2 regions of the Neisseria sp. P0001.S005 genome follow, and region 2 is predicted to be linked to the other one. Evidence: riboswitches for the same ligand, from Rfam matches in the RefSeq annotation. Region 2 holds a riboswitch; the other holds the start of a gene.
The links. A riboswitch is a leader RNA that binds a small molecule or an ion and turns the genes downstream of it on or off. The one in region 2 is predicted to bind S-adenosylmethionine.
Positions count from the first base shown of each region.

Region 1: another riboswitch for S-adenosylmethionine. It lies ahead of metK (methionine adenosyltransferase); the one in region 2 lies ahead of metK (methionine adenosyltransferase).

Region 1 covers NZ_JBQCTZ010000106.1:2,123-11,801, forward strand. Annotated here, with positions in the region: gene recC (exodeoxyribonuclease V subunit gamma) at 1-1,952, opposite strand, end outside; gene ACTHSP_RS12685 (lysophospholipid acyltransferase family protein) at 2,231-3,106, opposite strand; SAM-I-IV-variant riboswitch at 3,215-3,325, shown strand; gene metK (methionine adenosyltransferase) at 3,499-4,668, shown strand; gene ACTHSP_RS12695 (accessory factor UbiK family protein) at 4,778-5,098, shown strand; gene ACTHSP_RS12700 (YifB family Mg chelatase-like AAA ATPase) at 5,112-6,608, shown strand; gene ACTHSP_RS12705 (SPOR domain-containing protein) at 6,763-7,746, shown strand; gene ACTHSP_RS12710 (thiol:disulfide interchange protein DsbA/DsbL) at 7,758-8,399, shown strand; gene ACTHSP_RS12715 (undecaprenyl-diphosphate phosphatase) at 8,444-9,268, shown strand; gene ACTHSP_RS12720 (type IV pilin protein) at 9,351-9,679, opposite strand, start outside.
Region 2 covers NZ_JBQCTZ010000100.1:2,344-12,022, forward strand. Annotated here, with positions in the region: gene recC (exodeoxyribonuclease V subunit gamma) at 1-1,731, opposite strand, end outside; tRNA gene ACTHSP_RS12310 (tRNA-Pro) at 1,931-2,007, shown strand; gene ACTHSP_RS12315 (lysophospholipid acyltransferase family protein) at 2,056-2,934, opposite strand; SAM-I-IV-variant riboswitch at 3,042-3,152, shown strand; gene metK (methionine adenosyltransferase) at 3,326-4,495, shown strand; gene ACTHSP_RS12325 (DUF1176 domain-containing protein) at 4,667-5,731, shown strand; gene ACTHSP_RS12330 (accessory factor UbiK family protein) at 5,856-6,176, shown strand; gene ACTHSP_RS12335 (YifB family Mg chelatase-like AAA ATPase) at 6,190-7,686, shown strand; gene ACTHSP_RS12340 (SPOR domain-containing protein) at 7,841-8,896, shown strand; gene ACTHSP_RS12345 (thiol:disulfide interchange protein DsbA/DsbL) at 8,908-9,549, shown strand; gene ACTHSP_RS12350 (undecaprenyl-diphosphate phosphatase) at 9,594-9,679, shown strand, end outside.

The DNA.
Region 1 (9,679 bases), on a different contig from region 2:
GGCAAGCTGCGCATCGGCACCATACTGCAAAAAGTGATACCGCCGCTCAAAAATCCGGCTTGGCTTTCGCTGTCCAAAAAGCGGCGGATATGGCGGATAACGGTTTTACACGGCAACAATCCGTCAAATTCGGCCAACTGCGCCTCTTCCTGCCATTTCGCCAAAGACTGCTCAAACTGCTGCTTGGCGTATTGGTCGTCCGTATCCGGAGCAAACAGTTTCTCCAGCAAAGCACGGCAACGCTGCACCCAACTTTCCACATTGGCAGGCTCTTGCCATTGCGCCGCCATATCGGCCAAAGTGCGGATAAATTCGGCAAAACCGCTGAACACGTCCAGCTGATTGACGTTGCTATGCCACGCGCTCACGCCCTGCCACATGCCGTTGCCGCCTTCGGGCAACATCCAGCCCAAAGCCAAACGCTCTACCGCCTGCTGCCAAGTAAAGAGGTTGTCTTTGCCCTCACGCATGGTTTGGTCCAAACCCCAATGCACATTCAATCCGGCAACAGTCTCATGCAGCAGCGGCACATCTTCCTCGCTCAAACCGAAACGTTGCAGTACCAACCAGCTTTCCAGCAAGGGCAAAACCTTATCCACTTCAAACCGGCTCTCCAGCAAGTCCAAAGTTTGCGCCAAAGCATACAGCAACGGCTGGAGGCGGCTGAGCTTCACATCCGAAATCGAATACGGCAAAGCCTGGCTGCCTGCGTGCGCCTGTCCAAAAACGGCTTCGATAAACGGGCTGTACGGCTCGATGTTCGGTGTCAACACGGCAATATCGTGCAGCTGCCAATCGGGATTATTTTGCAACACCAGCGACAGCTCTTCTTTCAAAATCTGCAATTCGCGCAAAGGGCTGTGTGCTGCAACGATTTTGACGGAACCGTCATTCAGCAGCTCGTCCGGCTCGACACACACTGGATTGCCGTCCGCATCGTGGACTTGAACCAAAACCGACTGCGCGCCTGCTTCGCCTTCTTCCTGTTGATATAAGCGTTCAGACGGCATGATTAAGTTTTGGATATCGTTTTGCAGGCAATGCAATAAAGTATCGTCTTTTCCCTCTTCATAAACCTGAATATCCTGCTCGGTTTCCACTTCCGACAGAAAATCAAAGAAATCGCGCCCCTGCTTGCCCAAAGAAGCCAACAGCGGATGCCCTGCCTGCGACAAATCCGCCTCATCGCCCCTTTTCAAAATCTGCGCCTCGTCGATGACCTCGCCCCAATATTGACTGCTCGGGTTGAGCGCGAACACAAACACATCGCAATGCTTGGAAATTTGGTGCAGCAGTTGCAGATACATCGGCGCCATTGTCGAAATGCCGAATACAAACAACCTTTGCGGCAAGACTGATTTATCCAACTGCGCCAACAGCTTTTCCCACAAGGCCACGCGGTGCGGCGCAGATTGGCTGCCATCGTCCAAATAACGCCACAGCCGCGCCTGCCAATCCTCATCATCGCCCAAACCCAGCAGCTTCCCAGCCTGCCACGCATCAATCCAGTCCGGGCGGTACACCAAATATTGGTCAAAAATATCCGCCATCTGTCCGGCAAGCTGATAATCCGCCGATGCCGAGCTGTGCAAATAACTTTCCAGCTTCAGGCGCACGTTTTCGTATTCCGGTGCCGTCTGAAACGCTTCGCTGCGGAACAAATCCAGCAAACGCCAACGCATGACTTCAGGTGAAAACGGACTGAGCGGCGGCACATCGGGAACCAATTTGCGCATCAGCTGCCACGCCAAACCGGCAGGCAGGCTGAACTTCAAATTCGCCGCCACGCCGAGTTCGCGCGCGAAAAACACATTCAGATAACGCCGCATACCCTGGCTCTGCACCACCACTTCTTCCTGCGCCAATACGGAATCCAAGGGCGAAGCCTGATGAATACGCGCGCACATTTCGGCAAGCGATTCCAAACGGTCGGATTGAAAGAGATAAAACATGACATGCCATCAAAAAAACAATTACGCGCATTATAATGCCATCAGGGCAAACGGTTCAGCAGCGTATGAAAATAAAAGGCAAAAGATTACGGTAAAGGCCGTCTGAAACCGCTTTTCAGACGGTCTTTGCCATTTAAATATCGTGGACAGTGCAAACGCTAGGCTTTAATGTATTTCTTTTTGAACCTCGGCTTTGTTTAAGCCGAAAGAAAATCTTCTGAGTTCCCAACCAAAATAAAAACCTGCTTTCCTCAAAGCAGGTTTTGAATCTATCCCACTCAAGCAGGCGGCAACGGCGCGCCTTCGGGATGCTTGTAGCGATTGTACATAAACAAATATTGTTCCGGAAAACGGCGTATCCAATATTCGGTATTTTCATTGATCACGCGCGCATCGTTCTCCTTATCGCCGTTCAACTCACCGCGCAAAGGCTCGATGTGCAAGACAAAGCCTTTGCCATCGGGCAGACGCTCGCCGCAGAAAAACAAAGCCTTCACGCCTTTGACTTGCGCCAGCTTGCCCGCCAACGTCATGGTATAGGCAGGTTTGCCGAAAAAGTCCACCCACACGCCGTCGCCCCCTTCTTCGGGAGACGGTACATGGTCCGGCAAAACAATGGTCGCTTCGCCGCCGCGCAGAGCCTTAATAATTTGTTTGACGCCCTGAATACTGGTAGGCGCAGTCTTGCCTTTACCGCGCACGCGCCCCGCCTGCATCACCGCATCAAAAGCCTTGATTTTCGGCGGCTTATACATCGCCGTCAGCGGAAACGGCAGTTGCTGACTGATGTAGCGGCCCGCCAAATCATAGCTGCCGATGTGCGGCGTAATAAACAGCAAACCTTCGCCCGCACTCAAGGCCGTCTGAACATGTTCCCAACCGTTGACGCTGACAAACAGGTTCTCAATTTCCTCAGGCCGTCTGAAAAACGCCACCGGCAATTCCAAGCCGCCTTTTGCCGTTTCACGGAAAACTTTTTTCACCGCCTCATCCGTCGGGTTCAAACCGGCAAGTTTCATGTTTTCGAAAACACGCCGGCGATCTTTCGACAGCACGCAGAAACCCAAACTGCCCAGCAGATTGCCTAATTTGTGCAACCAAGCCAAAGGCAGAGCGGCCAAAAATTTAAAAACAAAGGTAACAAGCGTTTGCATAAGGTTTTACCAAAATGAAGTGGACAGATTGTAAACGAAACAGGCCGTCTGAACAAAACAGACTTCGGGCAAATATATTGCGGCACACCTGCTTTTCTGCTACTATCCGCACTGCATTAAGAGTTGGGAATTCCATGCCAACCTGCTTTTCAAACGGAAAGGTAAGGTGGACGGTTGAAAAACCGATGTGGCTCGCCAGAGCAATCCAAACCCGCTTAATGCGGGAATTTTTTTGCCTGTAAGAAACGCGCAACAGGATTCCGAAACAGCAGGCAAGTGCGAATGTTTCTCACTTGTATAGAGAAAAAGCGGAGTTTTTGTTATGATTTCCGCTGTCCGAAATAAAAGGCCGTCTGAAAACACAGCAGCCTGTTTTTAATGAAAGAATAGCAATGAGCGAATATCTGTTTACTTCCGAATCGGTATCCGAAGGCCATCCGGATAAAGTTGCCGACCAAGTATCCGATGCGATTTTGGATGCCATCTTGGCGCAAGACCCAAAAGCGCGTGTCGCCGCAGAAACCTTGGTCAACACAGGCTTGTGCGTATTGGCAGGCGAAATCACGACTACCGCCCAAGTGGACTACATCAAAGTCGCACGCGAAACCATCAAACGCATCGGCTACAACTCCTCCGAGCTGGGCTTTGATGCTACCGGCTGCGCAGTCGGCGTGTACTACGACCAACAATCTCCGGACATCGCCCAAGGCGTGAACGAAGGCGAAGGCATCGACTTAAACCAAGGCGCAGGCGACCAAGGTTTGATGTTCGGCTATGCCTGCGACGAAACCCCTACCCTGATGCCGTTTGCCATCTATTACAGCCACCGCCTGATGCAACGCCAAAGCGAATTGCGCAAAGACGGCCGCCTGCCTTGGCTGCGTCCTGATGCCAAAGCCCAACTGACCGTGGTTTACGACAGCAAAACCGGCAAAGTAAAACGCATCGACACCGTCGTCCTGTCTACCCAGCACGATCCGTCTATCGGTTACGAAGAGCTGAAAAACGCCGTGATCGAACACATCATCAAACCGGTTCTGCCGTCTGAACTGCTGACCGACGAAACCAAATACCTGATCAACCCGACCGGCCGCTTCGTTATCGGCGGCCCGCAAGGCGACTGCGGTTTGACCGGCCGTAAAATCATCGTCGATACCTACGGCGGTGCGGCTCCGCACGGCGGCGGCGCATTCTCCGGCAAAGACCCGTCCAAAGTGGACCGTTCCGCCGCTTACGCCTGCCGCTATGTTGCAAAAAACATCGTAGCCGCCGGTTTGGCAACCCAATGCCAAATCCAAGTTTCCTACGCCATCGGCGTTGCCGAACCGACTTCGATTTCCATCGATACCTTCGGTACAGGCAAAATCAGCGAAGAAAAACTGATTGCCTTAGTTCGCGAACATTTCGACCTGCGCCCCAAAGGCATCGTCCAAATGCTCGACCTCTTGCGCCCGATTTACAGCAAATCCGCCGCATACGGCCATTTCGGCCGCGAAGAGCCTGAATTTACTTGGGAGCGCACCGACAAAGCAGCCGCATTAAAAGCAGCCGCAGGCGTGTAAACTTCCGCATTTGAGGCCGTCTGAAAAGCAAAACGTTTTCAGACGGCCTTTTTCCTTATACAATAGCCACTTGAATTTCTATATACATTCTGAATAAAGGATACGGATTATGTTCGGCAAACAACTTTTTGAAGAAGTCAGCTCCAAAATCAGCGAAACCATCGCCAACAGCCCTGCCAAAGACATGGAAAAAAACGTTAAAGCCATGCTCGGCAGCGCGTTCAACCGCATGGATTTAGTGACCCGCGAAGAATTCGACATCCAACAACAGGTTTTGATTAAAACCCGTACCAAACTGGCCGAATTGGAAGCCCGTTTGGCCAAACTCGAAGCCGCTCAAGAGCCTGAAGAAGCTGCTTTGAAAGCGGCCGAAGCCGCTGCTGAAAAAGCTGTTGCCGAAATCAAACAACAAACCGAAGCTGCCGAATAAGGCCGTCTGAAATATGTCGCTTGCTTTGGTTTACAGCCGCGCCTTAAGCGGCATGAATGCGCCGTTGGTCGAAGTGGAAGCCCACCTTGCCAACGGCTTGCCACATTTCAATATCGTCGGTTTGCCCGATACTGAAGTCAAAGAAAGCCGCGACCGTGTACGTGCTGCCATCATCCAAAGCGGCTTCGACTTTCCCGCCAAGAAAATTACCGTCAACCTTGCACCGGCCGACCTCCCAAAAGAATCCGGCCGTTTCGATTTGCCGATTGCCTTGGGCATTCTTGCCGCATCGGGACAAATCAATCCTGAAAAGCTTGCCCAATATGAGTTTGCCGGAGAATTGGCACTGTCCGGCCTGCTGCGTCCCGTACGCGGCGCACTGGCCATGGCATGGCAGGGAATGCAGGCAGGCCGTTCGTTCGTCTTGCCGCAAGAAAATGCCGAACAGGCTGCCGTCATGCGCGGTATCGCGGTTTATGGTGCGCGTTCTTTAGGCGAAGTGGCCGCGCATTTAAACGGTATCGAACCGTTGACACAAACTGAATGCAAGCTGACGCAAAGGCCGTCTGAACAAAGTAAAATTCCTGATTTAGCCGATGTTAAAGGCCAGCATACCGCACGCCTTGCTTTGGAAATTGCAGCGGCAGGCGGACACAGCCTGCTGATGATGGGTCCGCCGGGTACAGGCAAATCCATGCTTTCGCAACGTTTACCCGGAATCCTTCCGCCTTTGACCGAAGACGAATTGGTCGAAGTATGGGCATTGCGTTCGCTCCTGCCCAACCATCAACAGCAACTCGACAGCAACCGCCCTTTCCGCAGCCCCCACCACAGCGCCAGCTCGGCCGCCATGGTCGGCGGCGGTTCCGACCCGCGTCCGGGTGAAATTTCATTGGCGCACCACGGTGTGTTGTTTTTAGACGAATTGCCCGAGTTTGACCGTAAAGTATTGGAAGTATTGCGCGAACCTTTGGAAAACGGCGAAATCCATATCTCCCGCGCCGCACGCCAAGCTGTTTATCCGGCCAAGTTCCAGCTCGTCGCCGCCATGAACCCCTGCCCTTGCGGCTATCTCGGTCATCCGTCCAAACCTTGCCGCTGCACGCCTGAAAGCATCGCCCGTTACCGCAGCAAAATTTCAGGGCCATTACTCGACCGCATTGATTTAACCATCGAAGTACCCAGCCTTTCCGCCGCTGAGCTGATGCAACAAGAAACCGGAGAATCCAGTGCCACCGTATTAGAACGCGTTACCGCCGCGCGTAAAATCCAATACGGCCGACAAGGCAAAGTTAATGCCGAATTGAGTGTCAGCGAGCTCGATGGCAAAGCCCGTATCCAAAAAGAAGCGCAAGAAGCCTTGGGAACCATGCTCGAAAAACTGTCCCTTTCCGCACGAAGTTTTCACCGCATCATGCGCGTTGCCCGTACACTGGCCGATTTGGCAGGGGACGAAGAAGTCAGCAAAACCCATGTGATGAAAGCCATCGGCTTCCGTCGCGCCCTTTAACTTTTCAGACGGCCTGAATCTTTATGTTTAAGTAAAACTAGAGTAAACAAAGCATCAGGATTTTGCCGTCTATAACGGTTATTGATAAAATATCGAATCCAAACTCAGACAGTCTCCTTTCAGGCCGTCTGAACACATTATTACAAGGTAAGTCATGAAAAAATCTACACAATATGGCAAAGGCTTGGCCGGTTTCTTTTTCGGCCTGATACTGGCAACAGGTATTATTGCCGGTATTTTGTTCTTCTTGAATCAAGGCAACCAAAACGTTTTCAAAGAGCTGACTCAGCCTAAACAAAGCGAAGAATCTGAAATCCTGAAACCTCAGGAGAAAGCAGAGAAACGCCCAGCTACCGATAATTCATCTACCCAAGCAGATGAAGAAAAAGCTCAAGCGGAAAAAGAAGCTCAGGAAAAAGCCGAACAAGCAGAACGTGAAGCTAAAGAAAAAGCTGAAAAAGCCGCCACTGATAAAGCCGAACGTGAAGCCAAAGAAAGAGCAGACAAAACTGATGCCGACAAAGCCGAACGCGAAGCCAAAGAAAAAGCTGCAAAAACTGAAGCAGAAAAAGAAACTGCTAAGAAAAAACTGGCCGAGAAAAAAGCTGAGTTAGAGAAAAAACGCGCAGAAAAAGCCAAAGCGGAAAAAGAAACTACCGATAAAGCTGCTAAAGACAAAAAAGCAGTCGACCAACTGACTGCCAAACAAAAAGAGCGTGCCGAGCGCAAACTGGCCGAGAAAAAAGCGGCTGAAGCCAAAAAGCAAAACAAGCCGACACCTGAGCAAATCCTCAATAGCGGCAGCATCGAAAAAGCACGTAAAGCAGCAAATGCCTCTGTAGCAAAAGAAAGTAACAACTCTGCAAGTAAACAGTCAGCAGAAAAAACCGAAACAGCTGCCAACAGCGGTAAAAAAGCCTTCCTGCAGCTTGGTTCATATACAGACCGCTCCAGCGCAGACTCACAACGTGCAAAATTGGCTATTTTAGGTGTTTCTTCAAGAGTGGTTGAATCGCAAAACGGCGACAAAACCATTTACCGAGTTCAAAGTAACACTATGCCGCAGGAAGCCGCTGTAAAACTGCAAAAAAACCTGCAAGGCCATAATATCAACAGCTTGATTCGTTCTACCAAATAATGGAATCACTGATGAAGCAGAGTATAAAACAAACCATTGCCGCACTCGGCCTGAGCCTGCTCAGTCTGAGTGCTCAGGCTGCTACCGAGGGCGTGGACTATACTGTCCTCAGTCGCCCTATCCCGCAGCAACAAGCCGGCAAAATTGAAGTGCTTGAGTTTTTCGGCTACTTCTGCGTCCATTGTTACCATCTCGATCCGGTTTTGTTGCAACACAGTAAAACCTTTGCTAAAGATGTTTCCTTACGGACGGAGCACGTCGTTTGGATGCCTGAAATGTTGGGTTTGGCCAAGGTTGCCGCAGCCGTTAATCTTTCAGGTTTGAAATATCAAGCTAATCCAGTCATCTTCAAAGCAGTTTACGAACAAAAAATCAACCTGGCCGATACCAATGTATTCCGATCATGGGTGGGTAAACAGACGAGTTTTGACAGTAAAAAACTGCTTCAAACCTACAATAGTCCTGCTGCCGCATCGGCTGCTGCAAAAATGCAGCAATTGACGGAAACTTATCGAATTGAAAACACACCAACTGTCATCGTCGGTGGAAAATACAAAATCAATTTCAACGGTACCGACTGGAAAGCAGGTATGAAAACCATAGACGAGCTCATCGTCAAAGTCCGCCGCGAACAATCCTCAAAACCACTTTAACTATTCAACAAAAGAAAGACGGCCTCAAGGCCGTCTGAAAACTTATGGACATTCTGATTTTATTTAAAGCACTTATTCTCGGTATTATCGAAGGTTTAACCGAGTTTCTCCCTATTTCCAGTACCGGTCACCTGATTGTATTCGGTGACTTAATGAACTTTCAAAGCAACGGAAAAGTATTTGAAATTGCTATTCAACTCGGTGCCGTATTAGCCGTCGTATTTGAATACCGCCAACGATTTACCCATATCATAAAAGGATTGGGTAAAGAACGAACAGCCAATCGCTTTGTACTGAATTTATTTATTGCCTTCATACCGGCTGCGGTTGTGGGGCTATTGTTCAGCAAACAAATCAAATTACACCTTTTCAACCCAATTACCGTTGCTACCATGCTGGTACTGGGTGGTTTCTTCATTTTATGGGTTGAAAAACGCCAAGCAAAAACCAAACCTAAAGTCAATCATGTAGATGATATGCGCCCAATCGACGCATTTGTTGTAGGATGCGCCCAAATTTGTGCCCTTATCCCTGGTACATCACGTTCAGGCAGTACCATCATGGGCGGTATGCTATGGGGACTGGAACGTAAAACAGCTACTGAGTTCTCATTCTTCCTTGCCGTACCGATGATGATTGCGGCAACAGGTTACGATATCTTAAAAAACTACAAACTCTTTACCTTGCAAGATGTCGGACAAATTGCTATCGGTTTTATCGCAGCATTTATCGCCGGTTTATTGGCAGTAAAAGCATTGCTGAAATTTGTCTCCAGTAAAAACTATGTGCCTTTTGCCTACTACCGTATTGTATTTGGTGGTCTGATTCTCCTTACTTGGATGCTGGGCTGGGTCAGCTGGAGCGAATAACCCATCTTCATTCACCAAAGGACGTTCCCACGCACGTCCTTTTCTTTTGCCCTTTTTTCTTTTATCCCTTCAGACAACCACTCTATGCGCCAAATGGTTTACACTCCGTATCATTACCCCTAAATATCTCCTCACCGTCCGTACAGCTGCCCTTCACCTTCATCTTCCCGCACACCACCGCCGTCAGCGACTCGTTCAAGCGCAACACCCTCGGTTCCGCCTCCCTGTCCAGCGCCACCGCCTTCAAAGTAAACTTCCCCTCCAAGATCCCCTTAGCCTGACCACTCATCCTGATACAGAAACCGCCCGCCTCCTTCACCGGCAACTCCGGCCATTTCGTCGACGTCAGCTTAAAGCTGCCCTTCTTCGTGTAGAACTGCTCCATAAAGCGCGCATTTTCCAGCAGGGCTG
Region 2 (9,679 bases):
CTCCAGCAAATCGCGGCAACGTTGCACCCAGCATTCCACATTGGCAGGCTCTTGCCATTGCGCCGCCATATCGGCCAAAGTACGGATAAATTCGGCAAAACCGCTGAGCACGTCCAACTGGTTGACATTGCTATGCCACGCGCTCACGCCCTGCCACATGCTGTTGCCGCCTTCGGGCAGCATCCAGCCCAAGGCCAAACGCTCTACCGCCTGCTGCCAAGTAAAGAGGTTGTCTTTACCCTCGCGCATGGTTTGGTCCAAACCCCAATGCACATTCAATCCGGCAACAGTCTCATGCAGCAGCGGCACATCTTCCTCGCTCAAACCGAAGCGTTGCAACACCAACCGGCTTTCCAGCAAAGGCAAAACCTTGTCCACTTCAAACCGGCTTTCCAGCAAATCCAAAGTTTGCGCCAAAGCATACAGCAACGGCTGACGGCGGCTGAGCTTCACATCCGAAATCGAATACGGCAAAGCCTGGCTGCCTGCCTGCGCCTGTCCAAAAACAGCTTCGATGAACGGGCTGTACGGCTCGATGTTCGGCGTCAACACGGCAATATCGTGCGGCTGCCAGTCGGGATTTTTTTGCAACACCAGCGACAGCTCTTCTTTCAAAATCTGCAATTCGCGCAAAGGGCTGTGTGCTGCGACGATTTTGACGGAACCGTCATTCAGCAGCTCGTCCGGCTCGACACACACTGGATTGCCATCCGCATCGTGAACCTGAACCAGAGCCTGCTGCGCACCTGCTTCGCTTTCTTCCTGTTGGTATAAGCGTTCAGACGGCATGATTAAGTTTTGGATATCGTTTTGCAGGCAATGCAACAAGGTATCGTCTTTTCCCTCTTCATAAACCTGAATATCCTGCTCGGTTTCCACTTCCGACAGAAAATCAAAGAAATCGCGCCCCTGCTTGCCCAAAGAAGCCAACAGCGGATGCCCTGCCTGCGACAAATCCGCCTCATCGCCCCTTTTTAAAATCTGCGCCTCATCGATGACCTCGCCCCAATATTGGCTGCTCGGGTTGAGCGCAAACACAAACACATCGCAATGCTTGGAAATTTGGTGCAGCAGTTGCAGATACATCGGCGCCATTGTCGAAATGCCGAATACGAACAACCTTTGCGGCAAGACCGATTTATCCAACTGCGCCAACAACTTTTCCCACAAGGCCACGCGGTGCGGCGCCGATTGGCTGCCATCGTCCAAATAACGCCACAGCCGTGCCTGCCAATCCTCATCATCGCCCAAACCCAGCAGCTTCCCGGCCTGCCACGCATCAATCCAATCCGGCCGGTACACCAAATATTGGTCGAAAATATCGGCCATTTGTCCGGCAAGCTGATAATCCGCCGAGGCCGAACTGTGCAAATAACTTTCCAGCTTCAGGCGTACGTTTTCGTATTCCGGGGCCGTCTGAAACACTTCGCTGCGGAACAAATCCAGCAAACGCCAGCGCATGACTTCAGGCGAAAACGGACTGAGCGGCGGCACATCGGGAACCAATTTGCGCATCAGCTGCCACGCCAAACCGGCAGGCAGACTGAACTTCAAATTCGCCGCCACGCCGAGTTTGCGCGCGAAAAACACATTCAGATAACGCCGCATCCCCTGGCTCTGCACCACCACTTCTTCCTGTGCCAATACAGCATCCAAAGGCAAGGCCTGATGAATATGCGCGCACATTTCGGCAAGCGCTTCCAAACGGTCAGACTGATAAAGATAAAACATAGCAGACAATCTAAAAAACAATTGCCCGCATTATAATGCCATTAGGACAAATGCTTCAGCAGAAGCGGCAAACAAAAACACAGGCCGTCTGAAACACATCGCTTCAGACGGCCTAAAACAAACCCATCGGCAGCCAATTATTAATTATTTATCGACCCCTGTACAAACCGGCTTCTCCTATCCTATAATTTCCCACATTCGGAATGTAGCGCAGCCCGGTAGCGCACTTCGTTCGGGACGAAGGGGTCGGAGGTTCGAATCCTCTCATTCCGACCAAATACAAAACCTGCTTGAGTCCAAGCAGGTTTTTTACATTCGGCAAGCCTATATTTCCGGCGGGAAAGGCGCGCCTTCGGGATGTTTGTAGCGGTTGTACATAAACAAATATTGTTCCGGAAAACGGCGTATCCAATATTCGGTATTTTCATTGATCACGCGCGCGTCGTTCTCCTTATCGCCGTTCAATTCGCCGCGCAAAGGCTCGATGTGCAAGACAAAGCCTTTACCGTCGGGCAGACGCTCGCCGCAGAAAAACAAAGCCTTCACGCCTTTGACTTGCGCCAGCTTACCCGCCAACGTCATGGTGTAGGCAGGTTTGCCGAAAAAGTCCACCCACACGCCGTCGCCTCCTTCTTCCGGAGACGGTACATGGTCCGGCAACACAATGGTCGCTTCGCCGCCGCGCAGCGCTTTGATGATTTGTTTGACGCCCTGAATGCTGGTCGGTGCAGTCTTGCCTTTACCGCGCACGCGCCCTGCCTGCATCACCGCATCAAATGCCTTGATTTTCGGCGGCTTGTACATCGCCGTCAGCGGAAACGGCAGTTGCTGGCTGATGTAGCGGCCGGCCAAATCATAGCTGCCGATGTGCGGCGTGATAAACAGCAAACCCTCGCCCGCGCTCAAGGCCGTCTGAACATGTTCCCACCCGTTGACGCTGACAAACAGGTTTTCAATTTCCTCAGGCCGTCTGAAAAACGCCACCGGCAATTCCAAGCCGCCTTTTGCCGTTTCACGGAAAACTTTTTTCACCGCCTCATCCGTCGGGTTCAAACCGGCAAGTTTCATGTTTTCGAAAACACGCCGGCGATCTTTCGACAGCACGCAGAAACCCAAACTGCCCAGCAGATTGCCTAATTTGTGCAACCAAGCCAAAGGCAGAGCGGCCAAAAATTTAAAAACAAAGGTAACAAGCGTTTGCATAAGGTTTTACCAAAATGAAGTGGACAGATTGTAAACGAAACAGCCGTCTGAACAAAACAGACTTCGGGCAAATATATTGCGGCACACCTGCTTTTCTGCTACTATCCGCGCTGCATTAAGAGTTGGGAATTCCATGCCAACCTGCTTTTCAAACGGAAAGGTAAGGTGGACGGTTGAAAAACCGATGTGGCTCGCCAGAGCAATCCAAACCCGCTTAATGCGGGAATTTTTTTGCCTGTAAGAAACGCGCAACAGGATTCCGAAACAGCAGACAAGTGCGAATGTTTCTCACTTGTATAGAGAAAAAGCGGAGTTTTTGTTATGATTTCCGCTGTCCGAAATAAAAGGCCGTCTGAAAACACAGCAGCCTGTTTTTAATGAAAGAATAGCAATGAGCGAATATCTGTTTACTTCCGAATCGGTATCCGAAGGCCATCCGGATAAAGTTGCCGACCAAGTGTCCGATGCGATTTTGGATGCCATCTTGGCGCAAGACCCCAAAGCACGTGTCGCCGCGGAAACCTTGGTTAACACAGGCTTGTGCGTATTGGCAGGCGAAATTACCACTACTGCCCAAGTGGACTACATCAAAGTCGCACGCGAAACCATCAAACGCATCGGCTACAACTCCTCCGAGCTGGGCTTTGATGCCAACGGCTGCGCGGTCGGCGTGTACTACGACCAACAATCTCCGGACATCGCCCAAGGTGTGAACGAAGGCGAAGGCATCGACTTGAACCAAGGCGCAGGCGACCAAGGTTTGATGTTCGGCTACGCCTGCGACGAAACCCCGACCCTAATGCCGTTTGCCATCTATTACAGCCACCGCCTGATGCAACGCCAAAGCGAATTGCGCAAAGACGGCCGCCTGCCTTGGCTGCGCCCTGATGCAAAAGCCCAACTGACCGTGGTTTACGACAGCGAAACTGGCAAAGTAAAACGCATCGACACCGTCGTCCTATCTACCCAGCACGATCCTGCCATCAGCCATGAAGAACTGAGTAAAGCCGTGATTGAGCAGATTATCAAGCCCGTTTTGCCGTCTGAACTGCTGACTGACGAAACCAAATACCTGATCAACCCGACCGGCCGCTTCGTTATCGGCGGCCCGCAAGGCGACTGCGGTTTGACCGGCCGTAAAATCATCGTCGATACCTACGGCGGTGCGGCTCCGCACGGCGGCGGCGCATTCTCCGGCAAAGACCCGTCCAAAGTGGACCGTTCCGCCGCTTACGCCTGCCGCTATGTTGCAAAAAACATCGTAGCCGCCGGTTTGGCAACCCAATGCCAAATCCAAGTTTCCTACGCCATCGGCGTTGCCGAACCGACTTCGATTTCCATCGATACTTTCGGCACCGGCAAAATCAGCGAAGAAAAACTGATCGCCCTGGTTCGCGAACATTTCGACCTGCGCCCTAAAGGCATCGTCCAAATGCTCGACCTACTGCGCCCGATTTACAGCAAATCCGCCGCCTACGGCCACTTCGGCCGCGAGGAACCTGAATTTACTTGGGAGCGCACCGACAAAGCAGCCGCATTGAAAGCAGCCGCAGGCGTGTAAAAAAATAATAAAGGTCGTCTGAACGGGAGTTTCAGACGGCCTTTTTACATCTAAATATTAAAAACCTTTTTACGAACGACACATCGTATTTTCACAAAAACAGCGCAACGAAATTTTGGATTGCTATGCTGTCCTTGTGAATCTACATAAATAAAATTGAAAGAATACATCATGAAAAAATGGCTGCTGGCTGTTTTGCCTGCCACCGCACTGGCTGCTCCGCCTCAAGGCTTTTATCAAAATTACAAAGACTGGGACATTACTTGCGACAATACCGGCACCTGCCGTCTTGCCGGCTATCAGGCGGACGAAACAGAAACGCCGGTTTCCATCTTGTTTACCCGAAAAGCGGGGGCGAATGCCGTCGTTGCCGGCGAAGTCTCCCTACTGCCGTTTAACGACGATGACCGCCAATTCGCCCGCGTGGCAGCCCGCAGCGAAGTGATGCTGAACGGCAAATCACTGGGCAAATTGGCGTTGAACAAAAAAGGCACAGGCAAATTGAGCAGCGCGCAAACCAACGCCTTGCTCGAAGCGTTGAAAAAAGAAAGCAAAATCAGCATCCGCGCGGGAAAATATGAATGGCACTTGTCCGATAAAGGCGCGGCGGCGGCAATGTTGAAAGCGGACGAATTCCAAGGTCGTCTGAATACGCCTTCCGCGCTGATTCGCAAAGGCGGCAGCAGTCAGGCAGTCCTCAGTCCGCAGCCCAAACCCGTCATCCGCGCCGTTGCCGTGCCGAAAAAAGAGGGCGATATGCTGGAACAAGGCACACCGCGCCACAGCGCCGTCATGAAGCTCTTGAGCGACAGCAACCGCGTTTCCGAAGGCGACGATAATTACTGTTACGCCCTGCACAATAAAGAGCAAATGGATTGGAACCGCAGCCTGTATGTCCATCCGCTCAACGATCGTCAGGTTTTGATTTCGGCCATCTGTATCGGCGGTGCTTATCAAACCAGCGGCTACTATGCCATTGCCGATAAAGAATTGACCAAAATTGAACAAGTGCTGCCGCCAATGACATACGGCGGGCACGGCGGATTCGATGAGAAAACAGCCACCCTTAGCGGCAGCTTCAAAGGCCGAGGGATCGGCGACTGCTGGTCTGGCAATGCAGCGGTGTGGGACGGTAAAACGTTTGTCCGCAGTGAGGAACACACCACCGGTTCATGCAAAGGCTTCACAGGCGGCGCGTGGCTGATGCCTATTTTTGAAGCCCGTGTTGAACGTTAAAATACACGGAATATTTACGATAGAAAGCAAAGGCCGTCTCAAAATTCCCGTTTTCAGACGGCCTTTTTCCTTATACAATAGCCACTTGAATTTCTATATACATTCTGAATAAAGGATACGGATTATGTTCGGCAAACAACTTTTTGAAGAAGTCAGCTCCAAAATCAGCGAAACCATCGCCAACAGCCCTGCCAAAGACATGGAAAAAAACGTTAAAGCCATGCTCGGCAGCGCGTTCAACCGCATGGATTTGGTGACCCGCGAAGAATTCGACATCCAACAACAGGTTTTGATTAAAACCCGTACCAAACTGGCTGAATTGGAAGCCCGTTTGGCCAAACTCGAAGCCGCTCAAGAGCCTGAAGAAGCTGCTTTAAAAGCGGCCGAAGCTGCTGCGGAAGAAGCTGTTGCCGAAATCAAACAACAAACTGAAGCTGCTGAATAAGGCCGTCTGAAACATGTCGCTTGCTTTGGTTTACAGCCGCGCCTTAAGCGGCATGAATGCGCCGTTGGTCGAAGTGGAAGCCCACCTTGCCAACGGCTTGCCACATTTCAATATCGTCGGTTTGCCCGATACTGAAGTCAAAGAAAGCCGCGATCGTGTGCGTGCCGCCATCATCCAAAGCGGCTTCGACTTTCCCGCCAAGAAAATTACCGTCAACCTCGCACCGGCCGACCTCCCAAAAGAATCCGGCCGTTTCGATTTGCCGATTGCCTTAGGCATTCTTGCCGCATCGGGACAAATCAATCCTGAAAAGCTCTCGCAATATGAGTTTGCGGGAGAATTGGCGCTGTCCGGACTGCTGCGTCCCGTACGCGGCGCACTGGCCATGGCATGGCAGGGAATGCAGGCCGGCCGCTCATTCGTCTTGCCGCAAGAAAATGCCGAACAGGCTGCCGTTATGCGCGGTATCGCGGTTTATGGAGCGCGTTCTTTGGGCGAAGTGGCCGCCCATTTAAACGGCATCGAACCGTTGACACAAACCGAATGCAAACTGCCACAAAGGCCGTCTGAACAAAGTAAAATTCCTGATTTAGCTGATGTTAAAGGCCAGCATACCGCTCGCCTTGCTTTGGAAATCGCAGCGGCAGGCGGACACAGCCTGCTGATGATGGGTCCGCCGGGTACAGGCAAATCCATGCTTTCGCAACGTTTGCCCGGTATCCTTCCGCCTTTGACCGAAGACGAATTGGTCGAAGTATGGGCATTGCGTTCGCTCCTGCCCAACCATCAACAGCAACTTGACAGCAACCGTCCTTTCCGCAGTCCTCATCACAGCGCTAGCTCGGCTGCTATGGTGGGTGGCGGTTCAGACCCGCGTCCGGGCGAAATTTCATTGGCACACCACGGTGTGTTGTTTTTAGACGAATTGCCCGAGTTTGACCGTAAAGTATTAGAAGTATTGCGCGAACCTTTGGAAAACGGCGAAATCCATATTTCCCGCGCCGCACGCCAAGCAGTTTATCCGGCCAAGTTCCAACTTGTCGCTGCCATGAACCCCTGCCCTTGCGGCTATCTTGGTCATCCATCCAAACCTTGCCGCTGCACGCCTGAAAGCGTTGCCCGCTACCGCAACAAAATTTCAGGGCCATTGCTCGACCGTATTGACTTAACCATCGAAGTACCCAGCCTTTCTGCTGCCGAGTTGATGCAACAAGAAGCAGGCGAATCCAGTGCCACCGTATTGGAACGCGTTACCGCCGCACGCAAAATCCAATACAACCGACAAGGCAAAGTCAATGCCGAACTGAGTGTCAGCGAGCTCGATGGTAAAGCCCGTATCCAAAAAGAAGCGCAAGAAGCCTTGGGAACCATGCTTGAAAAACTATCCCTTTCCGCCCGAAGTTTCCACCGTATCATGCGCGTCGCCCGTACGCTGGCCGATTTGGCAGGCGACGAAGAAGTCAGCAAAACCCATGTGATGAAAGCCATCGGCTTCCGTCGCGCCCTTTAACTTTTCAGACGGCCTGAATCTTTATGTTTAAGTAAAACTAGAGTAAACAAAGCATCAGGATTTTGCCGTCCATAACGGTTATTGATAAAATATCGAATCCAAACTCAGACAGTCTCCCTTCAGGCCGTCTGAACACATTATTACAAGGTAAGTCATGAAAAAATCTACACAATATGGCAAAGGCTTGGCCGGTTTCTTTTTCGGCCTGATACTGGCAACAGGTATTATTGCCGGTATTTTGTTCTTCTTGAACCAAGGCAACCAAAACGTTTTCAAAGAGCTGACTCAGCCTAAACAAAGCGAAGAACCTGAAATCCTGAAACCTCAGGACAAAGCAGAGAAACGCCCAACCACCGACACTTCATCTACCCAAGCAGATGAAGAAAAAGCCAAAGCAGAAAAAGAAGCTGCTGAGAAAGAAGCCAAAGCTAAAGAAGAGGCTGAAAAGGCTGCCAAAGAAGCTGAAGAAAAAGCTCAAGCGGAAAAAGAAGCTCAGGAAAAAGCCGAACAAGCAGAACGTGAAGCCAAAGAAAAAGCAGAGAAAGCCGCTACCGATAAAGCCGAACGTGAAGCCAAAGAAAAAGCTGAAAAAGCCGCCGCCGACAAAGCCGAACGTGAAGCCAAAGAAAAAGCCGCAAAAACGGAAGCAGAAAAAGAAGCCGCCAAGAAAAAACTGTCCGAGAAAAAAGCCGAATTAGAGAAAAAACGCGCAGAAAAAGCCAAAGCTGAAAAAGAAGCTACTGATAAAACTGCAAAAGATAAAAAAGCGGCCGACCAACTGACCGACAAACAAAAAGAGCGTGCCGAGCGCAAATTGGCTGAGAAAAAAGCAGCCGAAGCCAAAAAACAAAACAAGCCGACACCTGAGCAAATCCTCAACAGTGGCAGCATCGAAAAAGCACGTAAAGCCGCAAATGCCTCTGCAACAAAAGAAAGCAGTAAACAGTCAGCAGAAAAAGCCGAAGCGACTGCCAACAGCGGTAAAAAAGCCTTCCTGCAACTTGGTTCATATGCAGACCGCTCCAGCGCAGACTCACAACGTGCCAAACTGGCTATTTTAGGTGTTTCTTCCAAAGTGGTTGAATCGCAAAACGGCGACAAAACCATTTACCGAGTTCAAAGTAACACCATGCCGCAGGAAGCCGCTGTAAAACTGCAAAAAAACCTGCAAGGCCATAATATCAATAGCTTGATTCGTTCTACCAAATAATGGAATCACTGATGAAGCAGCGTATAAAACAAACCATTGCCGCACTCAGCCTGAGCCTGCTCAGTCTGAGTGCGCAGGCTGCTACCGAGGGCGTGGACTATACTGTCCTCAGTCGCCCTATTCCGCAGCAACAAGCTGGAAAAATTGAAGTGCTAGAATTTTTCGGCTACTTCTGCGTCCATTGTTACCATCTCGATCCAGTTTTGTTGCAACACAGCAAAACCTTTGCCAAAGATGTTTCCTTGCGGACAGAACACGTCGTTTGGATGCCTGAAATGTTAGGCTTGGCCAAGGTTGCCGCAGCCGTCAATCTTTCAGATTTGAAATATCAAGCCAATCCAGTCATCTTCAAAGCAGTTTACGAACAAAAAATCAACCTGGCTGATGCAAATGTATTCCGATCATGGGTTGGTAAACAGACAAGTTTTGACAGTAAAAAACTGCTTCAAGCCTACAATAGCCCTGCTGCCGCGTCGGCTGCTGCAAAAATGCAGCAATTGACGGAAACTTATCGAATTGAAAACACACCAACTGTCATTGTCGGTGGTAAATACAAAGTTAATTTCAATGGTGGCGACTGGAAAGTCGGTATGAAAACCATAGATGACCTCATCGTCAAAGCCCGTCGCGAACAATCCTCAAAACCACTTTAACTATTCAACAAAAGAAAGACGGCCTCAAGGCCGTCTGAAAACTTATGGACATTCTGATTTTATTTAAAGCACTTATTCTCGGTATTATCGAAGGTTTAACCGAGTTCCTCCCTATTTCAAGTACCGGTCA